3 regions of the Rhizobium sullae genome follow, and region 1 is predicted to be linked to each of the others. Evidence: riboswitches for the same ligand, from Rfam matches in the RefSeq annotation. Region 1 holds a riboswitch; each other region holds the start of a gene.
The links. Region 1 has a riboswitch for cobalamin ahead of bluB (5,6-dimethylbenzimidazole synthase). Riboswitches for the same ligand answer to the same signal wherever they lie in the genome.
Positions count from the first base shown of each region.

Region 2: linked by a shared signal. The riboswitch ahead of N2599_RS20580 (ABC transporter substrate-binding protein) and the one ahead of bluB (5,6-dimethylbenzimidazole synthase) in region 1 are both predicted to bind cobalamin.
Region 3: linked by a shared signal. The riboswitch ahead of cobU (bifunctional adenosylcobinamide kinase/adenosylcobinamide-phosphate guanylyltransferase) and the one ahead of bluB (5,6-dimethylbenzimidazole synthase) in region 1 are both predicted to bind cobalamin.

Region 1 is NZ_CP104143.1:1,476,934-1,487,058, reverse strand. Features, by position in the region: gene N2599_RS07505 (GNAT family N-acetyltransferase) at 208-714, shown strand; gene N2599_RS07500 (UDP-2,3-diacylglucosamine diphosphatase) at 779-1,585, opposite strand; gene N2599_RS07495 (NADP-dependent malic enzyme) at 1,797-4,109, shown strand; gene N2599_RS07490 (DUF2865 domain-containing protein) at 4,234-5,319, shown strand; gene bluB (5,6-dimethylbenzimidazole synthase) at 5,327-6,013, opposite strand; cobalamin riboswitch at 6,091-6,274, opposite strand; gene N2599_RS07480 (TolB family protein) at 6,293-7,123, opposite strand; gene N2599_RS07475 (NAD+ synthase) at 7,145-8,824, opposite strand; gene N2599_RS07470 (LTA synthase family protein) at 9,005-10,125, shown strand, end outside.
Region 2 is NZ_CP104144.1:3,385-13,509, reverse strand. Features, by position in the region: gene N2599_RS20610 (helix-turn-helix domain-containing protein) at 318-758, opposite strand; gene N2599_RS20605 (hypothetical protein) at 982-1,206, opposite strand; gene N2599_RS20600 (NUDIX hydrolase) at 1,527-1,997, shown strand; gene greA (transcription elongation factor GreA) at 2,725-3,207, opposite strand; gene N2599_RS20590 (MYG1 family protein) at 3,356-4,300, opposite strand; gene N2599_RS20585 (metallochaperone AztD) at 4,535-5,752, shown strand; cobalamin riboswitch at 5,794-6,027, shown strand; gene N2599_RS20580 (ABC transporter substrate-binding protein) at 6,277-7,317, shown strand; gene N2599_RS20575 (FecCD family ABC transporter permease) at 7,329-8,354, shown strand; gene N2599_RS20570 (ABC transporter ATP-binding protein) at 8,351-9,115, shown strand; gene repC (plasmid replication protein RepC) at 9,788-10,125, opposite strand, start outside.
Region 3 is NZ_CP104143.1:1,315,928-1,326,052, forward strand. Features, by position in the region: gene N2599_RS06640 (glycine betaine ABC transporter substrate-binding protein) at 1-651, opposite strand, end outside; gene N2599_RS06645 (cobyric acid synthase) at 1,254-2,711, shown strand; gene N2599_RS06650 (AAA family ATPase) at 2,741-3,292, opposite strand; gene N2599_RS06655 (chloride channel protein) at 3,467-5,257, opposite strand; cobalamin riboswitch at 5,421-5,810, shown strand; gene cobU (bifunctional adenosylcobinamide kinase/adenosylcobinamide-phosphate guanylyltransferase) at 6,123-6,647, shown strand; gene cobW (cobalamin biosynthesis protein CobW) at 6,652-7,701, shown strand; gene cobN (cobaltochelatase subunit CobN) at 7,711-10,125, shown strand, end outside.

The DNA.
Region 1 (10,125 bases):
CTAGCACATCAACCCAAGGGCGACTATGGCCAGAAATAGCGTTTCTGAAACGCTTTAAGAAAAAGCTTGTCCCCTTCGCTCACAACCCATCGTAATTGAAGCCATCCGCATTCCCTCTAGATTCTAGGTCGTAGATTTTGAGCCAGCGTCATAGAACCGTTACCGTTAGGTGGTTCGATCGCGCTTCAAAAAGACAAAGGACATACTGTGCGCCCCTACAAGCTTCGCCGCCTCGACAGGAATGATGCGTCGTCTTTCAGAGAAATTCGCCTTGAGGCTCTCGCGAACCATCCAGAGGCATTTGGCGCGTCATGGAAAGAAGAGCAGAGCCTATCTGAGGCGGACTTCGCCGGTAGGCTTGAGAACGGCCTTGTGATCGGTGGGTTATCCGATGACGGAATCCCTGCCGGAACTATCGGCGTGTCAAAGTCCAAAGCCATCAAGACACAACACATTGCATCGATTTGGGGAATGTATGTCCGCCAGGAGGCACGGGGCACTGGTCTTTCGCGCCTGCTGCTGAGTGCTGCGATTGACGAAGTTGGCACGACGCTGCGTTCGCTCCGGCTTAGCGTTGTGTCATCCAACGTTCCGGCTATCCGGCTTTACAAATCCATGGGCTTTGAAGAATGGGCCGTCGAAGTCGAAGCTCTAAAGGTGGGCGATACATATTATGATGAAATACTAATGCGGCTGGAAGTAGGTCCGCGATGACAGACGCCACGAGCCTAACGCCCGTCACCACGGCTAAATTGCTTCCGTTTTCACAACAGGAAAATCAGGCAGCCTGCGGCTCGAGCTGGCCGTCGCGATGCTCGATCGCCAGCGGGATGGCTTGAGCGTCGGCCATCGTGCTCCAGGTGATGAGCTCGAACGTGCCGTCCTCATGCTCGGCGATCGCCGTACAGCTCTCCACCCAGTCGCCGGTGTTGATGTAGCGCACGCCGTCCATGTCCTCGATCACGGCATGGTGGATATGGCCGCAGATGACGCCGTCGGCGCCATGCTTGCGGGCTTCGTCGGCCACGACGCGCTGGAACTCGCCGATGAAATTGACCGCGTGCTTCACCTGCAGCTTCGCCCAGGCGGAGAAGGACCAGTAGGGCATGCCCATCCGGCGGCGGATCGCGGCCAGCACGACGTTGATCTTGATCGCCGTGTCGTAAGCCCAGTCCCCGAGATAGGCGAGCAGGCGGGCGTTGCGGACGACGACGTCGAACTCGTCGCCATGCAGCACGAGATACTTCTTGCCGTCCGCGCCGTCATGCATCATCCGCTCGGCGACTTCGATGCCGCCGAAATGCATGCCCGGAAAGTCTCGCAGGAACTCGTCGTGATTGCCGGGGATGTAGACGACCCGCGTGCCCTTGCGCGCCTTGCGCAGCAGCTTCTGCACCACGTCGTTGCAGACCTGCGGCCAGTACCAGCTGCGCTTCAGCCGCCAGCCGTCGACGATATCGCCGACGAGGAAGATCGTATCGGCGTCGTGATAGCGGAGAAAGTCGAGGAGGAAGTCCGCCTTTGCCGCCTTCGAGCCGAGATGCACATCGGAAATGAAGAGAGTACGGAAGTGTCGGGTATCCATATTGTCTTTCACAAGCGTTCCGCCTGCGTCCCATCGTTTCTGATCTTCCAAAATCAGACTCGTGTTTCAGGAAGATGACAGACGCGCGAATCGGCGCATGCGCGGCGCTCACGAGTTTTCCGCTCCGATCCCGAAATTCTGACTGTCCCTGCCAGCCGATTGATGTATGGAGAAGTCTTCAAAAGATGTGAGTGCGGCAGCGGAGACGGCAATGGATCATCAGGAAAAATCCAACACGGAGAAGAACGAGACCGGCGGAAACCTCGACGAACAGGCGCTTTTCTTCCATCGTTACCCCCGCCCCGGCAAACTTGAAATTCAGGCGATCAAGCCGCTCGGCAACCAGCGCGACCTGGCACTGGCCTATTCGCCCGGCGTTGCCGCGCCCTGCCTTGCGATCCGCGACAATCCGGAAACGGCTGCCGATTACACCTCGCGCGCCAATCTTGTTGCCGTCATCTCCAACGGCACGGCCGTTCTCGGCCTCGGCAATATCGGCCCGCTCGCCTCCAAGCCCGTCATGGAAGGCAAGGCCGTCCTCTTCAAGAAATTCGCCGGCATCGACGTCTTCGACATCGAAATCGATGCCTTGAGGGTCGATCAGATGGTCTCCACCGTCGCCTCGCTCGAGCCGACCTTCGGCGGCATCAATCTCGAGGACATCAAGGCACCCGAATGCTTTGAGGTCGAGCGCCAGCTCCGCGAGAAGATGAAGATCCCGGTCTTCCACGACGACCAGCATGGCACGGCTATCATCGTCGCAGCTGCGATCCTGAACGGACTGGAACTCGCCGGCAAGAAGATCAAGGACGTGAAGATTGTCGCCTCCGGCGCGGGTGCCGCTGCGCTCGCCTGCCTCAATCTGCTGGTCGAGCTCGGCGCCAAGCGCGAAAATATCTGGGTCCACGATATCGAAGGCCTCGTCTATGAAGGCCGCACCGAACTGATGGACGAATGGAAGGCTGTCTACGCACAGAAGAGCGAGATGCGCACGCTCGCCGACAATATCGGCGGCGCCGATGTCTTCCTCGGTCTTTCGGCCGCGGGTGTCCTGAAGCCCGACCTGCTATCACAGATGGCGGACAAGCCGCTCATCATGGCGCTCGCCAATCCGACCCCTGAAATCATGCCTGACCTGGCGCGCGCCGCCCGCCCGGACGCAATGATCTGCACCGGCCGTTCGGACTTCCCGAACCAGGTGAACAACGTCCTCTGCTTCCCCTACATCTTCCGTGGCGCGCTCGATTGCGGCGCCACGGCCATCAACGAAGAAATGAAGCTTGCTGCGGTCAAGGCCATCGCGGGGCTTGCCCGCGAGGAAGTGTCGGACGTCGCCGCCCGCGCCTATTCCGGCGAGACGCCCATCTTCGGTCCGAATTACCTCATTCCCTCACCCTTCGATCCCCGTCTCATCCTGCGCATCGCCCCGGCTGTCGCCAAAGCCGCCGCCGAGACGGGCGTGGCATCCCGGCCGATTGCGGATTTCGACGCTTATCTCGATCAGTTGAACCGCTTCGTCTGGCGCTCGGGCTTCGTCATGAAGCCGATCTTCACCAGCGCCAAGCTTTCCGAGAAGAAACGCGTCATCTTCGCGGAAGGAGAAGACGAGCGCGTCCTGCGCGCGGCTCAGGTTCTGCTGGAGGAAAAGACCGGCGAGCCGATTCTGATCGGCCGCCCCTCGGTTATCGAGGCACGTCTGAAGCGCTTCGGCATCCGCATTCGCCCGAATGTCGATTTCGCCGTCGTGAACCCTGAAGACGATCCGCGTTACCGTGACTATGTCGACGACTACTTCGCTCTCGTCGGCCGCGCCGGCATCAACCCGGAGGCCGCCCGCACGATCGTGCGCACCAACAACACCGTTATCGGCGCCTTGTCGGTGAAGCGCGGCGAGGCCGATGCCCTCATCTGCGGCGTGGAGGGCCGTTTCGATCGCCACCTGAAGGACGTCGGCCAAATCATTGGCAAGCGAAAGGGCGTCTGCACCTTCGCCGGTCTCAGCCTGCTGATCACCCAGAAAGGCCCCGTTTTCTTCGCCGATACCTTCGTCAACTACAACCCGACGCATGAGGAAATCGCCGAGATCGCCGTTCTCGCGGCCGAGGAGATCCGCCGCTTCGGCATAACGCCGAAGGCCGCGTTGATCTGCCATTCGAATTTCGGCTCCCGGAACTCCGAGAGCGCCCGCAAGATGCGTGATGCCCTGCAGCTCGTGCGCAAACGCGCCCCGGAGCTGGAGGTCGATGGCGAAATGCAAGCCGGCTCGGCGCTGTCGGAATTGCTGCGCAAGCGTGCCATGCCGGATAGCTCGCTTACCGGCGAAGCCAACCTTTTGCTCTTCCCGAATCTCGATGCCGCCAACATTTCGCTCGGCCTCGTCCGCACGATGATGGACGCGCTCCATGTCGGCCCAATTCTGCTGGGAACGGCACAACCTGCGCACATCCTGTCAACTTCGGTCACCTCACGCGGTGTAGTCAACATGGCGGCGCTTGCCGTCGCCGAGGCTTCGCAGCCGGCGTAAGTTGTCGCAAAATGGGAAAATGCGCTAGAATTCCGTCGCCAGCTTGTTAACGGAAGCAGGCTAGAAAGTCATGATGCGGTAAATGTCACGCCGCTCTGGCCTCACTTTGCTCCGGGATGATGCCGTGAACCGCCGAAACCTGACCCTTGCGATCTTGCTTGCCCTGGCTGCACCCGCTGCCGCGCAGACGAATGCGATCTGCGACGACCTGCGCGGCCGCGTTGCCGATCTGCCGCATGTCATCGGCAATGGTCCCGAAGTCCGCCAGTATGCAAGCGCCATTGCCGAGCAGAATCTCGAGCTGCGCAAAGTCCGCAATGATCTGCGCGGCTACGGCTGCTCCGTGGACAGCATGGTGGTGATCGGCGGCGAGAATGCGGATTATTGCAGCGAGTTGCAGCAGTCCGAAGCACGCATGGTCGGCAACATCCGATACCTGCAGGAGCGGCGCAACGAACTGCGCAACCAGGGTGGTGCCGATTATCGCGTGCGCCACGAGCTGATGGCGGCGCTCGAAGACAACGGCTGCAATGACGAGTTCGACTATGCGCCGGCCCCAGAGGCCTATGCGCTGGCCCCAAGCCCCGAAGAACAGGCGATGCGCAGCGATACTTTCATCCCGCTTGGGGATGGCGAACAGGGCGGAATGCAATATGGCGTGCCGCGCGGCGAGCTCATGTCGCATGTCAGCACGATGTGCGTGCGCACCTGCGACGGCGGCTTTTTCCCGATCACCACGAATGCAACATCGATCGATTTCAACCGCGACGCAGCGACGTGTTCGAAAATGTGCCCGGGTATCGAGACGGAGCTCTTCTATCAAGACACCTCGAATACCGAAGCCGCAAACATGATTTCGGCTTCGACCGGCGCGCCTTACAGCGCGATGCCGAATGCCTTTGCCTACAAGAACCGCGCCCCCGGCGAAAAGTCCTCCTGCGCCTGCAATCTCTCGGCCTATTACGAGAACATGCGCAAGAACCAAGCGATCAGCGAACCGCCGCCGAGGGGCTCAATCACCGATATCAAGACGAAGCTGCCATCGAGCGCCACCTCCACGTCTGCCCCACAGCCGCAGGTGCCGGACCGCCCCTATGACCCGGCGAACAGCAAAGTCCGCCAGGTCGGTCCGCAGTTCCTCGCCGGCGATCAGGGCGCGATCGATCTCAAGAAACCCGCAACGCCCGGGCCGCAGCCGCAGCAGAACTGACGCGGCGTTACTGGCTTCCCCAGCGGTCCGAGAAGACCAGTTCTTCGAGCGGCAAGCGCTGGCGCCAGCCTTTCACCGCCAGTTCCGGCGCGGTGTAAAGCTGATCGACATAGCCGACGCAAAGCCAGGCGACGATCTCGATCCGTTCCGGAATGCCAAGCAGATCGCGAATATCCGCATCATGGAAGATACTGACCCAGCCGACCCCGATGCCTTCGGCCCGGGCGGCAAGCCACAGGTTCTGCACGGCGCAGACGGTCGAATAGACATCCGTGCGCGGATTGTGGGTGCGGCCGATGACCACTGGCCCTGCCCTGTCCGGATCGCAGGTGACGCAGATGCTGAGCGGCGCCTTGCGGATGCCTTCGAGCTTCAGGCTGCGGTAGACATCCCGCCGCTCCCCTTCAAACATCTCGGCCGCTTCCTGATCGGCGCGCGAAAAAGCCTGCCACGCGGCCTGGCGTATCTCCGGATCGCGGATCACGACGAAAGTCCAGGGCTGCATGAAACCGACCGACGGTGCGGCATGCGCCGCCCCCAGCAGCCGCGACACCAGATCATCAGGCAGAGGATCGGGCAGGAACTGGTCGCGCACGTCACGGCGCGTTTCGATGGCTCTGTAGACTGCGGCCCGGTCGTGTTCGGAAAACTCACCGGCCGGTACAAGGGCATGGGCGAAAGGATCAGGTTGCATCGTTAAATCCCCAACAATGCTTGAGCACCCGCGCCGCAGCGCAAGGAGCGTCAAAAACCTCGCCGCCGTCCGCGCGGTTCGGTCTATCTTGCCAGGCCGGTCTTCTGACTCGGCGTCACCCGCTTGCCACGGCCTTCCCGGCAGAAGCCAGTGGCCATTGTTGCGGCAAACGTCAGCCTCACAGCGTTGGGCACGTTCCGGTCTTTCACCGGATTCCCGATTCTCCTGCTTGATGCAGGCACCTGACGGCAATCTCTATGTCCTGAATTGCCGCTGCGTTCAAGCTGCCGGGAAATATCGCACATAGGCGAATTCGTCACCATCCGGTGACCAGCAAGGTACATTGATCGTGCCCTGCCCGCCAAAGAGCTCGAACAGCGTCGTCAGGTTGCCGCCGTCCATATCCATCAGCCGCAGCCGTACATCGAGATCGCGCGGATGATCGAAGACGTTCGGATCATAAGAAAGGAGCAGCACCTTGTCGTTCTTTGGCGAAGGATGCGCAAACCAGCTGCCGTAATTGTCATGCGTCACCTGCTCAAGACCCGTCCCATCCGGATGGATGCGCCAGATCTGCATGAGCCCGGTACGGCTGGAGTTGAAGTAGATCCATTTCCCGTCAGCCGAATAGTCCGGCCCGTCGTTGCGCCCCTCGCCATGCGTCAGCCGCTTCTCGGGGCCGCCATCGACGGAGATTGTATAGATGTCGAATTCATCGTTGCGGATGCCGCAATAGGCTAGGTCCTTCCCGTCCGGCGACCACCCGTGCCAATAGGAAGGCAAATTCTCGGTGATCAGCCGCAGCGTCCCGCCGGCCGCCGGCAGGATATAGATCGCCGACTTGCCGAATTCCGTCTTGTCGGAAATGACGATTTGCGCCCCGTCGGGCGAAATGCCGTGATCGTTGTTGCATGCGGTCGCAAAGTCCGTATCGACCTGCTCAAGCCCGCCGATGCCATCCGGCCGCAGCCGGTAAAGCAACCCGTCGCCGTTCAACAGCAGATATCCGCCGTCCGGCGCGAAGTTCGGCGCCTCGATCAGTTTCTCCGTCTGAAAGACAATCCGGCTTTCGCCGGTACGGATATTGTAGGTCTCGACCGAACTGCGCATTCATCCTCCCGGATTCTCTCGTTACCGGTCGCGGAACCGGTTGGTAATCGGATAGCGGCGATCGCGCCCGAAGTTCTTCTTGGTGATCTTCACGCCCGGCGCCGATTGGCGGCGCTTGTATTCGGCGAGATAGAGCAGATGCTCGACGCGATGGACGGTCGCCACGTCATGCCCCCGCGCGACGATCTCCTCGACCGCCATCTCCTTCTCGACGAGGCATTCGAGGATGTCGTCCAGCACCGGATAAGGCGGCAATGAATCCTGGTCCGTCTGGTCCGGACGAAGCTCGGCCGACGGCGCCTTGTCGATGATGTTCTGCGGGATCACAACGCCGGATGGTCCCAGCGCATCCGGTGGCACGTGGCTGTTGCGCCAGCGCGCCAGCGCATAGACCTGCATCTTGTAGAGGTCCTTGATTGGATTGAAGCCGCCGTTCATGTCGCCGTAGAGCGTCGCATAGCCGACCGACATTTCCGACTTATTGCCGGTCGTGACGACCATGGAGCCAAACTTGTTGGAAATCGCCATCAAGATCGTGCCGCGCGCCCGACTCTGCAGGTTCTCCTCGGTAATGCCGCTGTCGGTTCCTTCGAACAGCTGCGACAGCGCCGAGGTGAAGCCTTTCACCGGCTCCTCGATCGGCACGATATCGTAGCGGCATCCGAGCGCCTTGGCGCATTCGGCCGCATCCTTCAGCGAACCGGAAGACGTATATCGGTACGGCAGCATCACGGTTCGCACGCGTTCCTCGCCGAGCGCATCGACGGCGATTGCCGCGCAGATCGCCGAGTCGATGCCACCGGAGAGACCGAGGACGACATTCTTGAAGCCGCTCTTGTTCACATAGTCGCGGAAGCCAAGCACGCAGGCGCGATAGTCGGCCTCGTCGAGTTCGGGAATACGCGACATCGGGCCTTCGGCGCAGCGCCAGCCGTCTTCGCCGCGCTTCCAGGTCGTTACAGCCAGCGCCGTTTCGAACTGGCTCATCTGGAAGGCAAGCGTCCTGTCGCCATTGAAGGCGAAGCTGGCGCCATCGAAGACGAGTTCGTCCTGGCCGCCGAGCTGATTGGCGAAGATCAGCGGCAAGCCGGTTTCGATCACCTGCTTCAACGCCACCTGATGGCGCACGTCGACCTTGCCGCGATAGTAAGGCGAGCCGTTCGGAACGAGCAGGATTTCGGCACCACTTTCGGCGAGCGTCTCGCAGACGCCGAGATCGTTCCAGATCTCCTCGCAGATCGGCACCCCAAGACGCACGCCGCGGAAATTCACCGGCCCCGGCATCGATCCTTCGGAAAAGACGCGCTTCTCGTCAAACTCGCCGTAGTTCGGCAGGTCGATCTTGTCGCGCAGCACCAGGATCTTGCCGCCGTCAAGAACCGCGACGGAATTATGCCGCCCCGTCTTTCCCTGCCGCGGGAAGCCGACGATCACGCCGGGTCCGCCGTCCGCGGTATCGGCGGCGAGGTCCTCGACCGCTTTGAGGCAGGCCCTCAGGAACGCCGGTTTCAGCACGAGGTCTTCCGGCGGATAGCCGGAAATGAAGAGCTCCGTCAGAAGCAGCAGATGCGCGCCCTGGCGGGCCGCATCGGTGCGTGCCTCGCGGGCTTTTGCAAGGTTTCCGGCGACATCGCCGACGGTCGGGTTCAACTGGGCAACGGCAATCCGGAGCGTATTCAAAGGAGCGTTTTCCTGTGTCATGTCATCCATTTAGCGCGTGCGGCCCGCCGCTTCAATTGCCCGCGCCATGAAAAGCCGCGGGGTCTGCCGGCCGAAAAATTCAAACCACAGGGAAAAGCCGAGAAACCGGGAGGGTTCATCTAGCGTTCATGACAGGCGTGTGAAACTTCAGTGAAATTTTTATGACATCGGAGCATGCCGTTGATCGCGTTGATAATGAAGTCCGCACCGGCCAGAAAAGCAGCACTACTTTCCGCCGGTTCCGGGTCGAGCATACAGTCCCCGGCAGCGCGCGCGGCAATCGGCATTCTAATTTCGTTTTCTCTCGCTTTACTCAGCGTTGGCGCCGTCGAGTGGATTGCGCGCGGTACGCTTGCCGATGTCGGCGAGTTTCTCACATCGACGGTTAGGCCCGGCATGACGACGGTCACCATGCTCACGATCGTGATGCTGACCCTCGATGCCGCATTTGGACGGCGCTACCAGACGGCGTTCATCCTGATACCGCTTTTTCTGATCCCGGCCTTTGTCTCCAATCAGAAGCAGCGCTTTCTCTCCGACCCCTTCTATCCGTCCGACGTGCTCTATACCCGTCAGATCATGGAACTGCTGCCGGTCATGGTGCGCGACAGGCCGTGGACGGCCGCGGCTCTCCTTGTCGGCATCGTACTTTTCGCCATAGGCATCGTTTTCGCCTGGCGTTATGCCTGGCAGAACTTCCCGAAGCTCTCCCGCCAGGCGCGTCTGCGCCACCTCTGCCTCGGGCTTCCGGTGATTGCGGCCTTCGCCTCGCTGATGGACTATTCGCAATATTCCTACATCCGCGACCGGCTGCAGGTGGTGCCGATGATGTGGGACCAGAAGGAGAACTACCGCAGCAACGGCTTCATACTGGCCTTCCTCTTCAATATTCCGATGGCCGATGTCGCGGCACCCGCTGGTCTCAACGCCGATGCACTCGACGCGATCCCCTCGCGCAACTACGGCTATCTGACAGGCCCGGAGGAAAAGCCGGACATCATCATGCTGATGAGCGAGTCCTTTTGGGATCCGACACGGCTCAAGAACCTCTCCTTCAGCGCCGATCCCATGCCGAATGTCCGCGCCGCGCAGTCCGGCCACGTCTTCTCGCCGGAATTCGGCGGCATGACCGCCAATGTCGAATTTGAGGCGCTGACCGGCTTCTCGAACGCCTTCCTGCCTTACGGCAGCATTCCTTACCAGCAATATGTCCGCAGCAACGTGCCTTCGCTTGCCACCTTCTTCCGCGGCGAAGGCTATACCGCCCGCGCCCTGCACCCCTTCAGCGGCTGGTTCTGGAA
Region 2 (10,125 bases), on a different replicon from region 1:
AAGGTTCTCACTGGTCAATCCTCCTCAGTTCGAAGCGGATGTCGCAACCAGCACGCTCACGGACAACGTTCCGGGCGGAAACATCACCAGTGGATATTTACCGGCCGTTATCCTTACGATTTCATTGAGGTGGCGCGACTCACCGACAGCAATCAACGTTGTCAGGCCGTGGGACCCCTACTGCGGCAAAAGAGACCCGGTGCGGCCGCAGGAAGCTGCCGCCGGGTCTCTGTCGCTGCGACGGCGGCCTGGCGGGTGCCTATGCAGCCGGCAATTAGCATCACCTCACGAGCGATCGAGGCGGTATGGGCGGCTCGTCATTCGTCGAGCTCGAGATCCTCATCGTCACCGCTTCCGGCCGCCGCCTGCAACAAGGCAACGATGCTGGCTTGAAGCTTTGGCGACGCGCGCTGGAAAACGCCAAGAAGCTTCTGTCCCCGCTTTGTCATCGCGAGATCGACCTGCCGTTCAAGCGCCTGATTTGGCGCGACGTCCGCTTTTCCTACGTCGTCGAAGAAAAAAGTAATGGGCAGGCCAAAGATCAACGAGATGTTATGCAGTGTCGCAGCACTGATCCGGTTCGACCCTTTTTCGTATTTTTGGATTTGTTGGAAAGTCACCCCGAGCTGTTCCGCCACTATCGTCTGAGACAAGCCCGCATTAGCACGTGCGAGCCTGAGACGAGCTCCGATCACCGCATCCACGTCCGTTGTTCTGCGCGGATTGTGGGCCAGATGTACAGTATTCACGTTTTCCATATCGCTTCGTCGTTCCTTTCGGGGCTGTGCTTGCAAAGGACGGCGTTACATCGGTCTCAACCACGCAACACCGGATTAATCCTGAAGGCAAACGCGACACCAACACCCCGCAGAGTACCCAATTCGTTAACCGCATCGCGAGGCACTGATAAAGCACGACCGTCGTCCAAGCCAGCATATTGGCACCAAACGCGGATCCTAGTCCACTAGGCCCACTTTCCCATCAGTTGCTATTGGCTGCGATCCAGCGACGTGTCGGCTTGGTTGCCAGATAAACAATATAGCTTTCTGCTGCATCAGCGAGATGGAGAGCCACCTCCTCCTCGCGCCATCCTGCCGCCACGGCGCAGCGCACGACATCGGTAAGGGCTTCATAGCAGATCGCATCACAATCGCGCGAGCGTTCGAGCTGTTCGACACTGTATTGAGGAGGCCTGATGTTCGTCATGGCATCACCTTGTCACAGCCAATCAATCTTGCAAGCCCAAGGTGGCGTTAAGCTTAGCCGGTAAGGTTAAAGCGCAGGCGGGCGGCGCGATGCATCCGATGTTATCATCGGTGCGTTTCGGCAAGTTCATGATGCCATGGAACGAGATGACCACGCGCATTATCGTGGCTGCCTGAGGAGACCAGTTGGACGACCTTACGAAGCGGAGCGGGAACATCGCCGCCGTTTTCGCAAAGGAGGAGCACACATTGGAACCTGTTGGGCAACATCGGATTGAGGTTGCCATGGAGATGAGGCGGCAGCACAGCTAGGAGGCCAGGATGGCAAAGCGCAGTGCCGGTTTGTTAATATACCGCCAGGTCGATGGCCATCATGAAGTCTTGCTGGTTCATCCGGGAGGACCGTTCTGGATCAAGAAGGACGACGGCGCCTGGTCGATACCGAAGGGTCTGATTAATGAGGGAGAAGATGAGTTGATGGCAGCTCGGCGCGAGGTCAAGGAAGAGCTCGGTGTGGACATCGATGGATGCTTCGCTCGTCTCGGAGAGTACAAACAGCCTGGCGGCAAAATCGTGATCGCCTGGGCGGTCGAGGCCGACGTCTGCATCGATGTGAAAACAATCACCAGCAACGCATTCCACATCGAATGGCCACCAAGATCGGGAACCATGAGGTCGTTTCCGGAAGTGGACAGGGCGAACTGGTTTTCGCTGCCGCAGGCCGAGCAGAAGATACTCAAAAACCAGCGGGCTATCCTCACTGATTTCTCACTGAGGCCAGATCCAAGATGATTTTCACCGGCGGCCGTCAAACGGCGCCCGGCGAAGCGGTGGAATTTACCTTGACCCAAGGCCGCACGACCGGACGAGCCGAATGAGCGGCCATGATGTATGCTGAGGCCGTTGGTTTTTCAGGATTGTATGGTTTCGGACGCAACCATCGCGTTTCTTGGAATGCTAGACACGGATCGTGCAGCAGGGAAAGCTCATCCCATTGCCCCCTTTCATCTGCTGCGATCGCCTCACGTGCCTGCGCGAACAAGATCCAACCGCGGCCGATCCGGAAAGCGATGCCGCTGGCCTTCCCAATTCGAAATTCCGGCTTGGCAGATCATCCGGCACAGAACCGGTTTCAAGCCGGGCCGACCAGCGACGCAGATAGCCAGGTGTCGTCGCGGCGATAAGCGACATCCCCATCAGGTCGTGTTCCTCGAATTTCTCGTTGAAGCCCCGCTCAGTACGGGAACGTCAAACTTCCAAGAAGCACGGCTTCGCTGGCAGCATATTGCAAGGCAGCACGACTTCTCTGCGGCCAGCGTTCCAATGCCGGTGGCATGTCAACCTTGGCTGATTGCATGGCACACCAACCAATCGAATGTCGACCTTGGGCCGACTGGAGAAGGTACGCGAGCATGCCTCCGCGACGAGAGAATGATCGATGCCCGACATCTCATATGGCCAGAAGCTGTTCGAGAAACGCTTGCAGAGCCGTCGCGTTCGCAGCGGCGAGATGTGCGCTCTAAGAAATCGCAATGATCTCGAGTTCTTGATCGCCCACGCTGACGATATCCCCAACCGCTTTGCCCCTGAGTGTCCCTGCGACCGGCGATACGAAAGACATCGATCCGGCCTTGGGATCCGCTTCGTCCTCTCCCACGATGCGATAGGTCTGGACGCGCCCGTCGTCACGGCTGAAGGTCACCGTGCTCCCAAAGGCAACCGTATCTGTTGAAGCCGGGTCGGGGACAAGTTGAGCCGTGCGAACTCTTTCCGAAAAGTAGCGCAGATCACGCAATGGGTTGGCTGATTGCCGTCGCCGTTCATTCACGTCTTCGATCGTGCTTGCGCCATCGTAGGCCTCGCGAGCTTGTTGAAGCTGCAACTCAAGAGCCCTCAACCCCGCTTCCGTAACAAGGTTCGGATGCGGTGAAATCGGACGGTCTGGCAAGAGGGTTTCCGAAGCCGTTTCGAAACTCTCTTCCTTGGTGAAAGCAACGGCCAATCTTGAACTCCGTCTAAGTGCGATGGGCTCTTGCAGCGCATGGGGCGATTGCCCACGGTGGTCGAAACATAGCATACACCGACAATGATCGGACCGCCAATCTTACCCATCGCTTTCCGGGCGTCCAAGCGACTAAAACGGCTCCGCTTTAGACGACTATCGATTTCTGCCCGATGGAGGTAGCGTCCTTTACCGCCAACTCCGCCATGGCGAGTGCGGCCTCACGGGTCTTGGCGGCGGCGATGAAGCGGCCGTTATGGCAAAAACTCGCACCATCGACGCCGCAAGCCGCCTCCAGATCACCGTTCGTCAGCCCAGCCCAGGCTGCAGGCAGATTTGCGCGCAGCTCAAAGCCTTCGTCCTCGCGTCGGATGCCCGTCAGGCACCAATCCTTTTCGCGCGGGTGAACGACAAACAGCAGGTGATCGGCGCCTGCCTTCATGATCGCGGGACGGAAGGGCATTCCCATTGGAAGTTCCAGAATGCGTCCTTGGCCCGTATTCTCGATTGCCTGATGGACAAGCGCCTCTGCCCGCAATTTTGCAGCACTTTGGGCTATCCTTGCCTCCACGAAACTCCGGGCGATGGCCAGCGCGGAGTGGAATCCGCGGTCTTCCGCCTCCGGGTCTGTCTCATCGAAAACGGGTTTCAAGGTTTCCAGCAACGCGGGCAGCGTCAACCCTGCCAGTGGTCCCGCAACGGATGGACTAACCGCGCCATTGTCCACCAGATCGACCGGCAGCACGAAGCTGGCATCGAAAGAGGCATGTATGGTCTCGATATGCGCTTCGGGAAGGCCCGAGGCATTAAGATAGTCACGGCCATAATGCTTCCAGATCAATCCGAACGAACTATACGGTCGGCCGTCCTCGCGCACCGGCGCGCCACGCTGATGGTGGTCGAAGATCTGCGCTGCTGCGTCATACGCGCCGCCCACATCGTAGATGATGCGGTCCACGCCGGGCGTGACCCATTCCGGCGCCCTGCTGCGGATGAGACGGGCCTGCGGAAAGAGCCGGGTCAGGATGACGCTGGACATTAGTTCGTCGGCATGGAAGCCACCGGAATGGGTGACGAGGAAACCTGGGATCATGCCGGAATATACCTTTTTGTTGCTTGGAGAGTCCGCTTGAAGCTGGCACCAGATAGTCATTGTTGGATGCCATCTCAACCGCATTCGCTCATTTGAATGCGTTGATGAGTTCATTTGAGAACCGCATCGGACCGTCTGGCTTCAGGAGCTTCCTGATTTCAGCTTCGGAGGCTGGACACGTTTTCAAAATATCCCTATTGACGTAATGTTATTACATATCAACGGAGATTTTCCATGATGCCCAGATTGACGATGGCCGGAGGGTTTGCAGTAGCAAGTATCCTGATGAACCCGGCTTTTGCTGAAGAGGAAAAGCAGACGTGGCGCCTGTTCGTCGCCGATCATACGGCTCCCATAGCGCGGTCATTCGACCTCATGACAGGAGAACAGATCGGCGAGTTTCGGTTGAAGGGCTATGCGGCACTTGCAGCCAGCAGTTCTGGCCAGACCATCTTCGCCATCCAATCGGAGGCCGATACCGTCGAAATGATCAAATCCGGTGTGGCGCTTTCTGATCATGGCGAGCATCGCGATCTGGAAACGTCCGAAGCTGCGCTGCTGCCAACCGCACTCGACGGAAAACGGCCGGTTCACGCCGTCATGCGTGGCGACGACGTGGTATTGTTCTACGACCGCGAAGGCAAAGCCAAGCTCGTTTCCGAAGAAGGCATCCTCGAAGGCAAGCCGTCCGAAAAGCTCATAGACGCGACGGCACCTCACCATGGTGTCGCCGTGCCCATGGGGCGGAATATGCTCGTCTCGGTTCCGGATACCACCCAGGAAACCAAAGCGGATGAACTGCCGCCACGGCTGGGATTGCGTGTTCTGGGTGAAAGCGGTGCACAGGTCGGCGACGTCGCACCCTGCACGGCGCTGCACGGAGAAGCCTTCTCCGCAAAGCTCGTTGCCTTCGGCTGCGAGGAAGGTGTCCTGATTGCGCGTCCCGGCAAAGAGCAGACCGTGCAACTTAAGATGCTGGAATATGGCGACAAGCTGCCGAAGGGAAAAGTGACGACCTTGCTTGGCAGCAAGGCGATGCAATTCTTCCTGGGCAACTATGGCGAGGACAAGATTGTGCTGATCGATCCAGACAGCACCGAACCCTACCGCCTAGTAGACCTGCCGACCCGGCGCATCGATTTCGCGCTCGATCCTGCGCGGGTTAAGAACGCCTATGTGTTGACCGAAGACGGGCAACTGCATCTCGTCGACATCCTGAGCGGCGAAATCACGACATCGACAAGCGTTACCGAGCCATACAGCAAGGATGGGCACTGGCGCGATCCGCGCCCCAGGCTTGCGGTAGCTGGCGATCAGATCGCTATCACTGATCCTCGCCATAGCCTCGTCCGGATCATCGATATTGCGACCATGAAAAAGGTTCGAGCCATTCCGGTTGAGGGTCAGCCATTCAGCGTCGTCGCCGTCGGCGGATCGGGCGCCGTCCATTAATCGCTTTTGCCTTGGCGCAGCTTGACGCGGCCGTCGCGCTCGGCATAACTGAGCGGGACGGTTCCCCGAGGAAGACTCCAAGGGGATTAATAGGGAACACGGTGCGGACGACCCAGAAGGGACCAAGACCGTGGCTGCCCCCGCAACTGTAAGCGGATTGCCGATCATCCTCGTGGCGCCAAGCGCCATGCCACTGTGGGCTCGTTCCCACGGGAAGGCAGATGGTCCGGCGCATATCCGCGAGCCAGGAGACCTGCCGTCAAAGAGAGATCCAATTGAACGGGCGGGGTTGCCCGGAACAGGAGACGAGATGATTTCTTTTGACGCCGCCATCAGGCGCAGGCCCTTCCGCACAAGACGGAACGGATCGCTCTTTTCAATACAACGCAATCGCTAAGACGGACACCAGTCATTCCGGCGGCACGCCCGCCGACATGGCCGGTGAACACCTACGCGTTTCCCATCAGCATCGGAGCGATCGCGGCACCGCGCCGACGCCTCCCCAATTCTTCGTGAGCATTTCCATGTCAAACAATTTAGACTTTCGGCGATATCTACTGCACTTCGCTTTCGCGGCACTGGCGGTCTGCGGTATTTCTGCGTCCGCTTTCGCCGCGCCCACCGCCTACCCTTTGACGATTACAAATTGCGGACGATCCGTCACTTTTGAGAAAGCACCGGAGAGAGTGGTATCGGTCGGGCAAGCGATGACCGAAATCCTGTTATCGCTCGGCCTTGCGGATCGCATCACCGGCACGGCGGTCTGGTTCAGCCCCGTGCTGAAGCCGTTCGAAGCCGAAAACAACAAGATCAAGCGTCTTGCCGACAATGATCCGAGCTTTGAGTCGGTGGTCGAAACCGATCCTGAACTTGTTACTGCCGAGTTCGAGTGGCATGTCGGCCCGAACGGTTCCGTCGGAACCTACGACCAGTTCTCGAAGGTTGGAATCAACAGCTATGTCGCGCCGGCCGATTGCGCGGCCAAGGACAATGCCACCGGCGGCGATGGCGTCCGCAAGGAGATGCTGAAGACGGAGGTGATCTATCGGGAGATCGCCGAGCTGGCCGCGATCTTTAACGTTCAGGACCGCGGCGAGGCGCTGATCGCAAGGCTGAAGGAACGCGAGGCAAAAGCGATCGCCTCCGTTGCCCGTGTCAAGGTTAAGGACATTCCCGTCATCTTCTGGTTCTCCAGCAAAGAAATCAACGGCGAAGCCTTCATGGCCGGCCGCAACGGAGCGCCGGCCTATATTATGCAAGCCCTTGGGGCGAAGAATGTGATCACCACCAACGAGGAATGGCCGTTGGTCGGCTGGGAAACAGTCGCAGGCCTCGATCCTGCGATCATCGTGATCGCCGGCATGGATCGGCGCCGCTATGCCGCCGACGATCCGGCCGTCAAGCTGGAGTTTCTTAAAACCGATCCTGTCGCAAGCAAGATCGACGCCGTTGAAAGAAAGCACCTCGTCGTGATGGACTCGCAAGCAATGAGCCCGTCGATCCGCCTTGTCGACGGGATCGAGACGCTCGCGGAAGCCATTCGGCAGTTTGGACTGGTTCAGTGACCACCGGCGCCATGCAACGCAACGGGCGGGGCGGCTTTGCCGCCTTGTTCCTGCTATCGCTAGCTGCTCTGATGCTGGCGATAAGCCTCGCCGTGTCGATCGGCGAAATCGTCATTCCGTTGCAGACGATTGCGGAAGCGATTGCCAATCGCATCTTCGGTGCCTCCTTCGCGATCAAGCCGGTTCATGAAGGTGTCATCTGGGACTATCGACTGAGCCGTGCCCTGGTCGCTGCAAGTTCCGGCGCGGCTCTTGCCGTAACGGGCGCCATTCTGCAGGCCCTGCTCCGCAATCCGCTTGCCGAACCTTATGTGCTTGGCATTTCGGCGGGTGCCTCGACCGGCGCGGTCGCCGTTATGATCCTCAACCTCGGCTCAGGCGTACTGACGCTTTCGGCCGGTGCCTTTCTAGGTGCAGTGGCAGCCTTCAGTCTCGTCTCCCTTTTGGCCGCAGGCGCAGGAGGCGGCACCGATCGGATCATCCTGGCAGGTGTAGCCGGTTCGCAGCTCTTCAATGCGCTGACATCCTACATTGTCACGACCTCGGCCAACGCCGAGCAGGCAAGGGGTGTGATGTTCTGGCTGCTCGGCAGTCTCGGCGGCGTGCGCTGGCCGGACGTTTTTCTCGTGGCCCCCGTCGCCGGCGGCGGCTTTCTCATCTGCATGTTTCATGCGCGTGCGCTCGACGCTTTCACTTTCGGAACGGATTCTGCCGCAGCGCTCGGCATTCCGGTCAATCGCGTGCGCCTCATCCTCGTTGGGCTGACGGCCGTGATGACCGCTGCCGTTGTCAGCATCGTCGGCTCAATCGGCTTCGTCGGCCTCGTCATTCCGCACGCGGCCCGGTTTCTGGTCGGCCCCGCGCACCGGCGGATACTGCCGGCAACAGCGTTGATCGGCGCGATCTTCATGGTGCTTGCCGATATCGTCTCGCGCACGATCATCCCGCAGCAGGTGCTTCCGATCGGCGTAGTCACTGCGCTTTTCGGTGCTCCTGCCTTCGCCTTCATCCTCTACAAGGCAAGGAGGCCGGTATGAGCATATCGATCCAGAATGTCTGCTGGTCCGCCGGCGACACAATGATCGTCGACGGTGTGAGCCTTAATGTCGCGGCAGGCAAGACGCTTGGTCTGCTCGGGCCCAATGGCTCAGGCAAGTCAAGCCTGTTGCGTCTCATCTGCCGGCTGCGGCAGGTCAAAAGCGGCGTGATCAAACTTGGCGAGAGCGATATCAGCACGATGGCGCGTCCCGAGATTGCTCGGCGTCTCGCGCTGGTCGAACAGCAAGCGACAACCGATGCGGAAATCACGGTGAAGGATGCTGTCCGCTTAGGGCGAACGCCGCATCGGGGGGCCCTCTCCCCGTGGGATGCGAGGGACGAGGCCGCCGTCAATGCTGCACTGGGACAGGTCGGCATGACCAGCAAGGCCACACAGCTATGGCGGACGCTGTCAGGTGGCGAGCGCCAGCGCACGCACATCGCTCGCGCGCTTGCGCAAACGCCGACGGAACTGCTACTCGACGAACCGACCAATCATCTCGATATCCAGCATCAGTTGGAGCTGCTGGATCTCGTCACGAGACTGCCGGTCACAAGCGTCATCGCATTGCATGATCTCAATCTGGCGGCAATGTTCTGCGACAGCCTGGCCGTCCTGCAGGGTGGTCGTGTGGTCGCCGTGGGTCCGCCCGAGACGGTTCTCACTGAGACGCTTGTTCGCGATGTATTCGGAGTTCGGGCTCGCATTGAAAAGTCCGCGGTGCACGGCCGGCATCACATTCAGTATTTTGTCGGTTAGGAACGTCTGACTTCAAATCAGACATCAGCGAGTAGTGGCCGCGCGAAGAGAAGCCGTTGGGTCGATTTATGGCAACGAGCCGGAAGACTCGGGGCACTCGCCAGGCTAGTGCTGCCGCGTCCCCTCTCAGGTTTTGCCGGAAGCGTGTCGACACGTTGCTGTTTTGCGGTTCTCCGCAATTCAACGAGACCTTTCCTTGACCAAAAGCCCCTGTTTCTCTATCATGATGACATGATTTCTGGGAGGTCAGATCAAATTTATCGGATCTCTAACAGTTTGTTATCATAGACCATTCGACGTCTAACGGAAATAATCTCCCTCTTCCTTTCAGTCACTGCAGATGGGTCGTTTACAGGCCGCGTAAGGTAGCATATCGCGGCATTGAACCGGTGATGCGCGTCCTGAGGGTTCCTTGCTTACCAAAGCCACTAACCTCGATCCGATCTTGAGCGCTCGCGGTACGCACGCGATGTGAGTCACAAAAAACCCATGACACAGCAAGCGTCCGCGTATGTCGGGGGGCTGATCTGTTCCATTGAACCGGCCATAGTTCCTCCAGACAACGATGTCTTGCCGGGGTTTGACAATCGGCCGGTTCGTGGCGGGTGGCCTAGGAATGCTGTACCGTTAATGTTTCGGGGGCTGGCTAGTGGCGAGTTTACTGCAGTCAACTCAGTGCGGGGCATCATGTTCCCTTGCCCTTGCCAGGGCCAATAACATCGATCCGATCGCAAACTCGCCACGTTGGGCACGCCGTGTAAGGTCGCGTAAGTAGCCCCCGGCTGAATTGATCGTCCCAGCCCGTTCCAAAATACAGGCGAGAACGGCCGACGCTATTTGCGGGCCCATGACGCGGTAGGCGCTCTTGTAGGCTGAAGGACTGATCTGCAACATTGAGCTGACGACAGTTCCCGCGGCAATGAGGTCCTGCCAGGATCCGACAGTTCCGGCAGGACCGTAATTGCGCACCTCCGGGCATGCCTGCAGGACGAGGGAGAGTGGAAATATCG
Region 3 (10,125 bases), 160 kb from region 1:
GCCGAGGATCGCCGTTGGCGCCCAGTAATAGCCGAGCCAGCCGATCTTGGCGTCGAAGGCGTTGGCGATTGAATCGTCCAGATCCTTCGGACTTCCGCTGTCAATCAGCTCGAAGCCTGCACTATCGCCTTTCAAGGCCTTGAAGATATTGGCGGTCGAAATCCTGCAGCTCCAGCCGGACGGGCAATTGTGGATGGCGCCCTTGGAGGCGCTTTTCGGCGAGGGGAAGAGGTCCGGCCGCTTCAGAGCATCCTGCACGGAACGGATATCGGGATTTGCATCGGCGATGAATTTCGGGATCCACCAGCCTTCGATTGCGCCGTCTGCCAAAATCTCGGAGGCTTGAACCAGCCGACCGCTTGTTGCCGCCGCCTCGAGTTGAGTCCGGACGGACGCGGTCCAGAGTTCGGGCGCGATGTCGGGTTCGCCCTTCTGATCCATCGAAGCAAAGGTCGGCACGGTATCGCCGGCAACGGTCGTGACATTGCAGCCGTAGCCGTTTTCGAGAATGAACTTGTCGAAATTGGCGGCAATCGCGGCGGATGCCCAATTCATCTCCGCGATCGAGACGTTACCGCAGTCCGCCTGCGCGGCGCGGCCGCCGGCGAAGAGACATACGGCAAAAGTAAGCGAAGCCAGGATGATCTTCATTCGCTCGTTCCCCAGTTTTTATGTCTGATGTGCAGCCTTTGGATGCAATACTACCCGCCCAATCCGTCCGTTCAATGAATGCAAATGCAGCAGTCGGCCGCCGTAATCTCACGTGCCATGCGTTTTTTCGCATCGCGACTGCCGGTCTGAAACATTGCTATTATTTTCCAGCCTACGCCTTTGACGCGGTAATTGAAATCCGCCGGTGGTCGAATATTTTCGAGCTAAATAGCTGTTTTGAATGCACTAATATTCTCACCGACCCACCAACCAAAGCCTGCGTCGAGCCACAGGCGGGATGTCCCCAGTGAACTGCGTGCGGATCGAAAATCGGCGAAAACTCAAAAAAAGCCGAAATTCGCCTCGCATAATTTTCTGCAATAACACTCCGGTAAGAATGTCACGCTATCAGTTGAACCACGGCGAGGGACAACCGCCGTTTCTCCGGATCAGGTATTGCGTCCCGGAGAATACGAGTTTCGCCGTGTATTGGCGAATACGCCAGAGTTTTCGGCAAACCGCGCGCGCCCGCCAGCCCGCGCGGTTTTCGCATTTCAGGCAGGCGATTGACCGCGGATCACGCCGCGTTGTAGGCCTCGTACATGACCAAGGCGATCATGTTGCAGGGAACCGGCTCGGATGTCGGCAAGACGGTGCTCGTCGCCGGGCTCTGCCGGCTTGCGGCCAACCGCGGCCTCAACGCAAAGCCGTTCAAGCCGCAGAACATGTCGAACAATGCGGCCGTCGCGGACGACGGCGGCGGGGAGATCGGCCGGGCGCAGTGGCTGCAGTCGCTCGCGGCACGAACCCCATCTTCGGTTCACATGAATCCGGTTCTCCTGAAACCGCAATCCGAAAACGGCAGCCAGATCATAGTGCAGGGCAGGGTCTTCGGGCAGGCGAAGGCCCGCGACTACCAGAGGCTCAAGCCGCAGTTGCTGGAGCATGTGCTGCAGAGCTTCGCGATCGTGTCCGAGGGCGCCGACCTTGTGATCGTCGAGGGTGCGGGATCGCCGGCCGAAATCAACCTCCGTCCCGGCGACATTGCCAATATGGGCTTTGCCACCCGTGCCAAGGTGCCCGTCGTGCTCGTCGGCGACATCGACCGCGGCGGCGTGATCGCCTCCCTCGCCGGCACGCATGCGATCCTTTCGGATGGCGACCGGGCGATGATTTCCGGCTATGTCATCAACAAGTTCCGCGGCGATGTTTCGCTCTTCGATGACGGCATTGCCGCGATCAGTCGCTTCACCGGCTGGCCGTGTTTCGGGGTCGTGCCCTGGCTGAAGGCGGCTTGCCGTTTGCCGGCAGAGGATTCCGTCGTGCTGGAGCGCCTTGCCAAGGGAGCATCCGGCGCATTGAAGATCGCCGTGCCGGTTTTGCCGCGCATCGCCAATTTCGACGATCTCGATCCTCTTCGTGCCGAGCCGGATATCGAACTCGTCTTCGTGAAACCGGGCGACCGGCTGCCGGGAGATGCCGCACTCGTGATCCTGCCCGGATCGAAATCTACGATTGCCGACCTTGCCGACCTGCGCGCTGCCGGCTGGGACCGCGATCTGGATGCCCACGTCCGGCGCGGCGGCCGCGTCATCGGCATCTGCGGCGGCTATCAGATGCTAGGGCGCATGGTTCGCGATCCGCTCGGCATCGAGGGGGCGAGCGCCGAGACGCCGGGTCTCGGACTGCTCGATGTCGAGACCGAAATGGCGCCGGAAAAGACCGTGCGCAACAGCCTGGCGGTCTCGGCCGAATATGACGTTCCGCTTGCCGGCTACCAGATCCACCTGGGTGTGACGGCCGGGCCGGACTGCGCCAGCCCATCAGCGGTGATCGACGGCGTGGCGGATGGCGCGGTTTCCGCCGACCGGCGGATCATGGGCACCTATCTCCACGGCCTCTTCGGCAGCGACGCCTATCGCAGCAAGCTTCTCGAAAGTTTCGGCCTTTCCGGTGACAGGCGGAACTACAGACAAAGCGTCGACGAGGCATTGGATGAGGTCGCCTCCGAACTCGAAACCCATCTCGACAAGGGCTGGTTGACCGCGTTGCTCGGCTAGGGTGGCTGGCTTACGCCGCCCTCCCGCGATCACTCCGGGCGAACATTCAGCCATCCGATTTTTCGCAGGATGACCTCCGCGAGTTCCGTCGGTGTCTTGCCGTCTGTCGGCACAACGAACACGCCATTGGCGTCTTGGTTTGCCATGCGCCTCGCTTGTCGAAGTGAACGCTGTGCCTGCTCATCCGCGCCAGAACCGATCTCACGCTGTACCAGCCGCGCCATCAGCGTCGGTTCAGACGCTATCAAGCGGATCACCGTGATCGTCGCGTCCGGGATGGCCGCAAGAATCCATCGTCGGTCGAATTCAAGATGCACCATAACGCCTGACATGATCAGGCGGGTGTGCCCCAAAGCCCGATATGTCGACCAAATCGCAGCCAGATTGAGGCTGCTGACATCCGTCGTTCCCGAGCGAATTCTCGCGAGATCCTCGGCACTCGGGCGCGGGAACACTCTATCAAGTTCATCTGTCTCGATGACGGTGTGAGCGACGTTCGCCGTGGCGAGTTGCAAGCTCATCTCCCAGCACAGCGTGGACTTGCCAACGCCGGCCGGTCCCGTAATCAATGTGATCTCCATGCCGTTTCCATTGTCCTTCCAATCTTCAACCGACTGCAATTTGCTGGAGCTTGAACCGCGTTGGAAGTGGCAAGCGTCATTTCGCTCTGCGCGATCACATCTTATTAGCAACGATACTGGCCGCCGGCGGTCTGGGTCCCTGCAATCTAGGTTGGTAAGACTAGTTCGACATCACTAGATTTCGCCCGAAACTTCGCGGCGCCTGCGATCGAGCTCTTCGCTGTAGCGGCGAAGCGTATAGCTTTCGCTGAGCTGGCCGACCACGCGGCGCTCGATCAGATTGTTGAGCACGGCGAGCGCTTCGCTCTCCGTCTTGTCGAAGATCGCCGCCGCCTGCTTTGCGTTCATCTGCGGCTGCAGGAAATCGTTCCGGTAGCGGATGAAATCCTTCAGACCCTTGCCCTCGTCGTCAGTATCGACCGGGCTCGCGTAGATTTCCGGAACGTGCACGATGCCGGCATATTTGTCGGCGTCGTCGACCAGGATGACGCGCTGCCGCGAACCGATCGGGAAGGCCTTCTTGAATTCGTCGATCGTGATATTGGCCTTTGCCGTCTTCACGTCCGAGCGCATCAGTTTGTCGACCGTCAGATTGCGGATCCAGCCGACATCATGGGCGCTGCGGATGCTCTCGCCGCGAAGATGAAAGCGCCAGGTGGCGAAGGAGTAACCGAAGGTGCTCCGCACGACGAGCGACGAGGTGATGACGGCCGCCAGCACCAGCGCGGTGATCGGAAAGTCGCCGGTTATCTCGAGCGCCAGGAAGGTCATCGTCAGCGGCCCGCCGATGACGGCAACGGCGAGCGAACTCATACCGACCACGGCATAGATCACCGGCGTCAGCGTCGCGTGCGCGAAATAGGGTGCCGAATAGGCGAAAAGCTTGCCGAGCAGCGCTCCCATGAAGAGTGAGGCGAAGAAGAGGCCGCCCCTGAAGCCGGAACCGATCGAGACGGCCGAAGCGAAAGATTTCAGCAGGAAGAGGCCGATCAGGACCGTGACGGCGACATCGCGGTCGAGATTGAGATGCAAGGCGCCATGGCCCGCCGAAAGCACCTGAGGCGTAATCATCGCCAGAAGGCCGACGACGATGCCGCCGAGTGCCGGACGAAGCGGCGTCGGAACCGAACTTTTACGCGCCAGTTCCTCGATGAAGGCTACGCCCTGCATGATCAGGATACCGACGCCGGCGCAGAAGGCGCCAAGCAGCAGGGCAGGGATATAATCGGCCGGAACCACCGTGCCGAATTCACCGACGTCGATCATGAAGTCGCTTCCCGCCAGCAGGCGCGCGACGAGCGTCGAGACGAGCGCAGAAACGACGACCGGCGTCAGCGAAACGATCGTGTACGTTCCGATGATGAGTTCGAAAGCGTAGAAGGCGCCGGTCAGCGGCGCGTTGAAGGCGGCGGCGATCGCACCGGCTGCGCCGCAGCCGACAAGGACTCGCAGATCGGCGCGGCGAAGCTGCAGCTTCAGTCCGAGCTTGGAGGCGATGCCTGCCGCGAGCTGGACGTAGCCGGCCTCAAGGCCAACAGAGGCGCCGAAGCCGTTCGAAACCAGATTCTGGACAGCGACGATGATGCTGTCCGTCAGCGACAGTCGGCCGCCATGCAAAGCATTTGCTTCGATCGGGTCGACCATGGGCTTCTTGCGGGTTCGCGCGAGAATAAAAAACACAAGGCCGAGAAGAATCCCACCGCAGACTGGCGCGATCAGAAGCAGGAATTTGTCGTTTATCTGCGACCCACTCAGCCTCTCGATCTCGCTGATGCCGAAGATCAGGCGGTGCAGCTCGCGAGAGAGCAGGCTCATGCCGGTGACCGCAAGGCCCGACGTCACGCCGACGGCGATCCCGGCAAAGACCATGCCCATTTCGCTGCGGCGGGCAAGCGCGCGAATCCGCCCTGAATCAAGCAGGCGATAGAGCTGGTGGAGGCGCGGGAAATTCAATTTCGTGAGCATATGCAAAGAACTAGGTAACGGCCAACACCTTCAAGGGCGATTAGGGCACCTGCTCCCGAAATATGGCGAAAGGCCGGCGCGAACAGCACCGCGAACTTGAACCTGTTCTCCGCTGGTTCCGTTTGGCGTGCGTGATTGACTTCGACAGGCGGCTTGCCTAACGATGAACAATCTTACGGATGGTTCCGGAACGGCAGATGCCGTGCCGGATGAAAAGGGAATGTGAAGGGACGGACCCAAGCCGGGCGTCTTCATCACAGCCGACCCCGCGACTGTAGAGCGGTCAGGGTCTTCCATCCGGCGTTCGGGCCAATTCACGGCTGTTTCGCATGTCGCGGAGCGGGTGAAGCGGCAAGGCGCCGGAAAAGCCACTGGAAATGCATCGTGATCAGCCGGGGCAGGACGCCTCTATTTCTACGAATCGTCCGCCTTTTCACGAAGACGCAGCCGGGAAGGCGAGGAAGACCCGCTGGCACGACAGGGCGACCGCAATGGCCGCCCTGTCGTGCCAATACCCGCGAGCCAGGAGACCTGCCATGCGTGCCGGGCGAAGAGCCCATTCTGGGGCATTGTTCCCCGCTGCCAGCACGGAGGTTGTCATGGCTGAACGATGGAATTTTATGCCGTATTTTGCGGCTTCTTTGCGGGACACCGCACTTTCGACTTCCCTCATTCCTGTCCTCGGACTTGTCCCGGGAACCAGCACAGAAATCCAGTGCGCCCAAGTCCTTGGGAGCAGAAGATTCCCAAAAACGAAAAAGGTCATTCACGGCGGAGACGCGCCGTGGCTGGATTCCTGTGACAAGCACAGGAATGAGGGACGGAGAGGTGGTGTGGTGCTATCCCTTCCGGGGTTTGCATCCTGATGACCTCTCCTTCCCCCGGCACTGCCTTCGTCCTCGGCGGCGCGCGTTCCGGCAAATCCCGTTTCGCCGAGCGGCTGATCGCCGATAGCGACCTTGAGCGCCACTACGTCGCGACCGGCCGGGCGTGGGACGAAGAGATGCGTGCGCGCATCGAGCAGCATAAGGCCGATCGCGGTCCGCTCTGGACGACACACGAGGAGCCGCTGGATCTCCTCTCCCGTCTCTCCGCGATCGACCGCGAGGGTCGGGCGATCCTCGTCGATTGCCTGACGCTCTGGGTCACCAATTTGATGATGGAAGAGCGCGACATGGCGGCGGAATTCGCTGCCCTTGCGTCGTTTTTGCCAAAGGCCAAGGCGCGGCTCGTCATCGTTTCCAATGAAGTCGGCCTCGGCATCGTGCCGGAAAGCCGGATGGCGCGGGATTTCCGCGATCATGCCGGACGGCTGCACCAGATGATCGCGGCGGAAGCCGCGGACGTGTATTTCATCGCGGCCGGTCTGCCGCTGAAAATGAAGGGTTGAACCTATGAACCAGCAGAAGATCCCCGCAACGGTCATCACCGGCTTCCTTGGCGCCGGCAAGACGACGATGATCCGCAATCTGCTTTCCAATACCGGCGGCAAGAAGATCGCGCTGATCATCAACGAATTCGGCGATCTCGGCGTCGACGGCGACGTATTGAAGGGTTGCGGCGCGGAAAACTGCACCGAGGACGACATCATCGAGCTTACCAATGGCTGCATCTGCTGCACCGTTGCCGATGATTTCATCCCGACGATGACGAAGCTTTTGGAGCGCGCGCAGCGCCCGGACCACATCATCATCGAAACCTCCGGCCTTGCCCTGCCGCAGCCACTCGTTGCCGCCTTCAACTGGCCGGATATCCGCAGCGAGGTGACGGTCGATGGGGTCATCACCGTCGTCGACAGCGCGGCCGTCGCCGCCGGCCGTTTCGCCGATGACCACGATGCGGTGGATGCGCGCCGTGCCGACGACGCGTCGCTCGATCATGAAAGCCCGATAGAAGAACTCTTCGAGGATCAATTGACCTGCGCCGACCTCATCGTGCTCAACAAGACCGACCTCCTTGACGGCGAGGGGCTCGGCCGCGTGCGCCGCGAAGTAACCTCCCGCATTGCCCGCAAGCCGGCGATGATCGAGGCGAGAAACGGCGAGGTTCCCGCAAGCGTGCTGCTCGGCCTCGGAATCGGCACGGAAGGGGACATCGTCAACCGCAAATCCCATCACGAGCTGGAGCATGAGGACGGCACGCCGCACGACCATGACGAGTTCGACAGCTTCGTCGTCGAACTCGGTCCGATCACCGATCCGGCAGGCTTCGCCGAGAAGCTGAAAGGCGTGATTGCCAAGCACGACGTCCTGCGCCTGAAGGGCTTTGCCGATGTCGCGGGCAAGCCGATGCGTTTGCAGGTCCAGGCGGTCGGCAGTCGCATCGACCAGTATTTCGACCGCGCCTGGGCGCCAGGCGAAGCACGCGGCACGCGCCTTGTAGTGATCGGTCTGCATGAGATGGATCAGGGCACGGTCCGCAATGCCATCCAGGCACTCGTCTAAGGCTCGGCCATGCATCTGCTTCTTGCCCAGAAAGGAACGATCAGCGATGGCGAGGAGGCGATCGACCTCGGCCAATCGCCGGGCGATATCCTGTTCTTGTCCGCAGCGGACACGGAGCTTTCGGCGATCGCCGCGGCTCACGCACAAGGCGGCAGGCCTTTTTCGCTCCGGCTCGCCAGCCTTATGAGCCTCAAGCACCCGATGTCCGTCGATGCCTATATCGAGCGGACTGCGCGGCATGCCAAGCTGATCATCGTCCGGGCGCTTGGGGGCGCGAGCTATTTCCACTACGCGCTGGAGGCGCTGCACACCTGCGCTGCGCGGCATGACGCGCTGATCGCGGTGCTGCCCGGGGATTCCAAGCCGGATGCGGGATTGGCGCCTTTTTCGAATGTGCCGCTCGATGATCTGAATGCGCTCTGGTCCTATCTGGTCGAAGGCGGCGACGGGAATTCGCGGGGCTTTCTCGATTATGCCGCGGCGATGCTTGCCGGTGACGGGAAGCCGGGCGCGGCAGCGCCGTTGATGAAGGCCGGCATCTGGTGGCCGGGCAGAGGTGTGATTGGGATTGAGGAGTGGAAGGCCGCCGCAGCCTCCATCTTCTCTCCAGCGGGGAGAAGATGCCCTTCAGGGCAAATGAGGGGCGTGAGCGACGCAAGGAGCGAACAGGGCCGCGAAGGTGATGCTGGCGATTGCCGTGCTTCCCCTTCATCCGACCCTTCGGGCCACCTTCTCCCCCTTGGGGGGAAGGGAAGTTCCGGCGAACTCCCGACCGTCGCCATCAGCTTCTACCGCGCCCTCGTCCAGAGCGGTGAAACGGCCCCCATCGAAGCGCTCATCGAAGCGCTGGCGGCGGAAGGCCTGCGTCCTCTGCCCGTCTTCGCCTATAGCCTCAAGGACCCGGTATCGACCGGCATTCTCGAACGCATCTTAACAGAAGCGCCGCCTGACGTGGTGATCAACACGACCGGCTTTGCCGTCTCCGCGCCCGGCGCCGATCGCGCGGCAACGGTCCTAGAATCCAACGGCGCCGTCGTTCTCCAGGCGATTTTCTCCGCTTCGTCCAAGGAAGCATGGGCCTTGTCGTCCCAAGGTCTTTCCGCCCGCGATCTCGGCATGAACGTTGCGCTGCCCGAGGTCGATGGCCGCGTGCTGGCGCGCGCCGTTTCGTTCAAATCCGCCGCCCGTTACGACGCGGCCGTTGAAGCCAATATCGTCGCCAGCGAGCCGGATGCCGATCGTATGCGTTACACGGCGAAACTCGCCGCCAACTGGGCGTGTCTGCGAAGCAGGCAAGTTGCGGACCGCCGCATCGCGTTGGTGCTTGCGAATTATCCGAACCGCGACGGGCGCCTCGGCAACGGCGTCGGTCTCGATACGCCGGCCAGCACCATCGAGGTGCTGGAGGCGATGCGGGATGCGGGTTACACGGTTTCCTATTTCCCGGCCGATGGCGATGCGCTGATGCGGCACCTCGCCGACGGGCCGACCAACTCCGGACGCGATGGAAGGGTGATCCGCGAGACGCTTTCATTGAGCGGATACAAATTGTTCCTCGCGTCTCTTCCGAAAAAGGTTCAGGACGAAGTTACCGCCCGCTGGGGCGATCCGGCATCCGATCCGTATTTCACGGATGGCGGTTTCGCCCTGCCTTTCACGCGTTTCGGTAATGTCCTCATCGGCATTCAGCCTGCACGCGGCTACAACATCGACCCGAAGGAAAGCTACCATTCGCCGGACCTCGTGCCGCCGCATGGCTATCTTGCCTTTTATGCCTTTCTCCGTGAGGAGTTCGGCGCTGATGCCGTGATCCATATGGGCAAGCACGGCAATCTGGAATGGTTGCCGGGAAAGGCGCTGGCGCTGTCTGCGGAATGCTATCCCGAGGCAATCCTCGGCCCGCTCCCGCATCTCTATCCCTTCATCGTCAACGATCCGGGCGAGGGCACACAGGCCAAGCGCCGCGCGAGCGCCGTCATTATCGACCACCTGACGCCGCCGCTGACGCGGGCCGAAAGCTACGGTCCTCTCAAGGACCTGGAAGCGCTGGTCGACGAATATTACGAAGCCTCCGGCAGCGATCCGCGACGAATCCGGCTGCTCAGCAAGCAGATCCTCGATCTCGTCGCCGACATCGGCCTCGACCAGGATGCCGGGATCGCTAAGGGCGAGACCGAGGATGAGGCGCTGAAGAAGCTCGACGCCTATCTCTGCGACCTCAAGGAAATGCAGATCCGCGACGGCCTGCACATCTTCGGCGTCGCGCCGGAAGGCCGGTTGCTGATTGATCTCACGGTGGCACTGGCGCGCGTCCCGCGTGGTTTGGGCGAGGGCGGAGATCAGAGTTTGCAGCGGGCGATTGCGGCGGATGCGTTTGCAGCGGAGGGGGATAAGCCCCACGCTCCACATTTCGATCCACTAGAC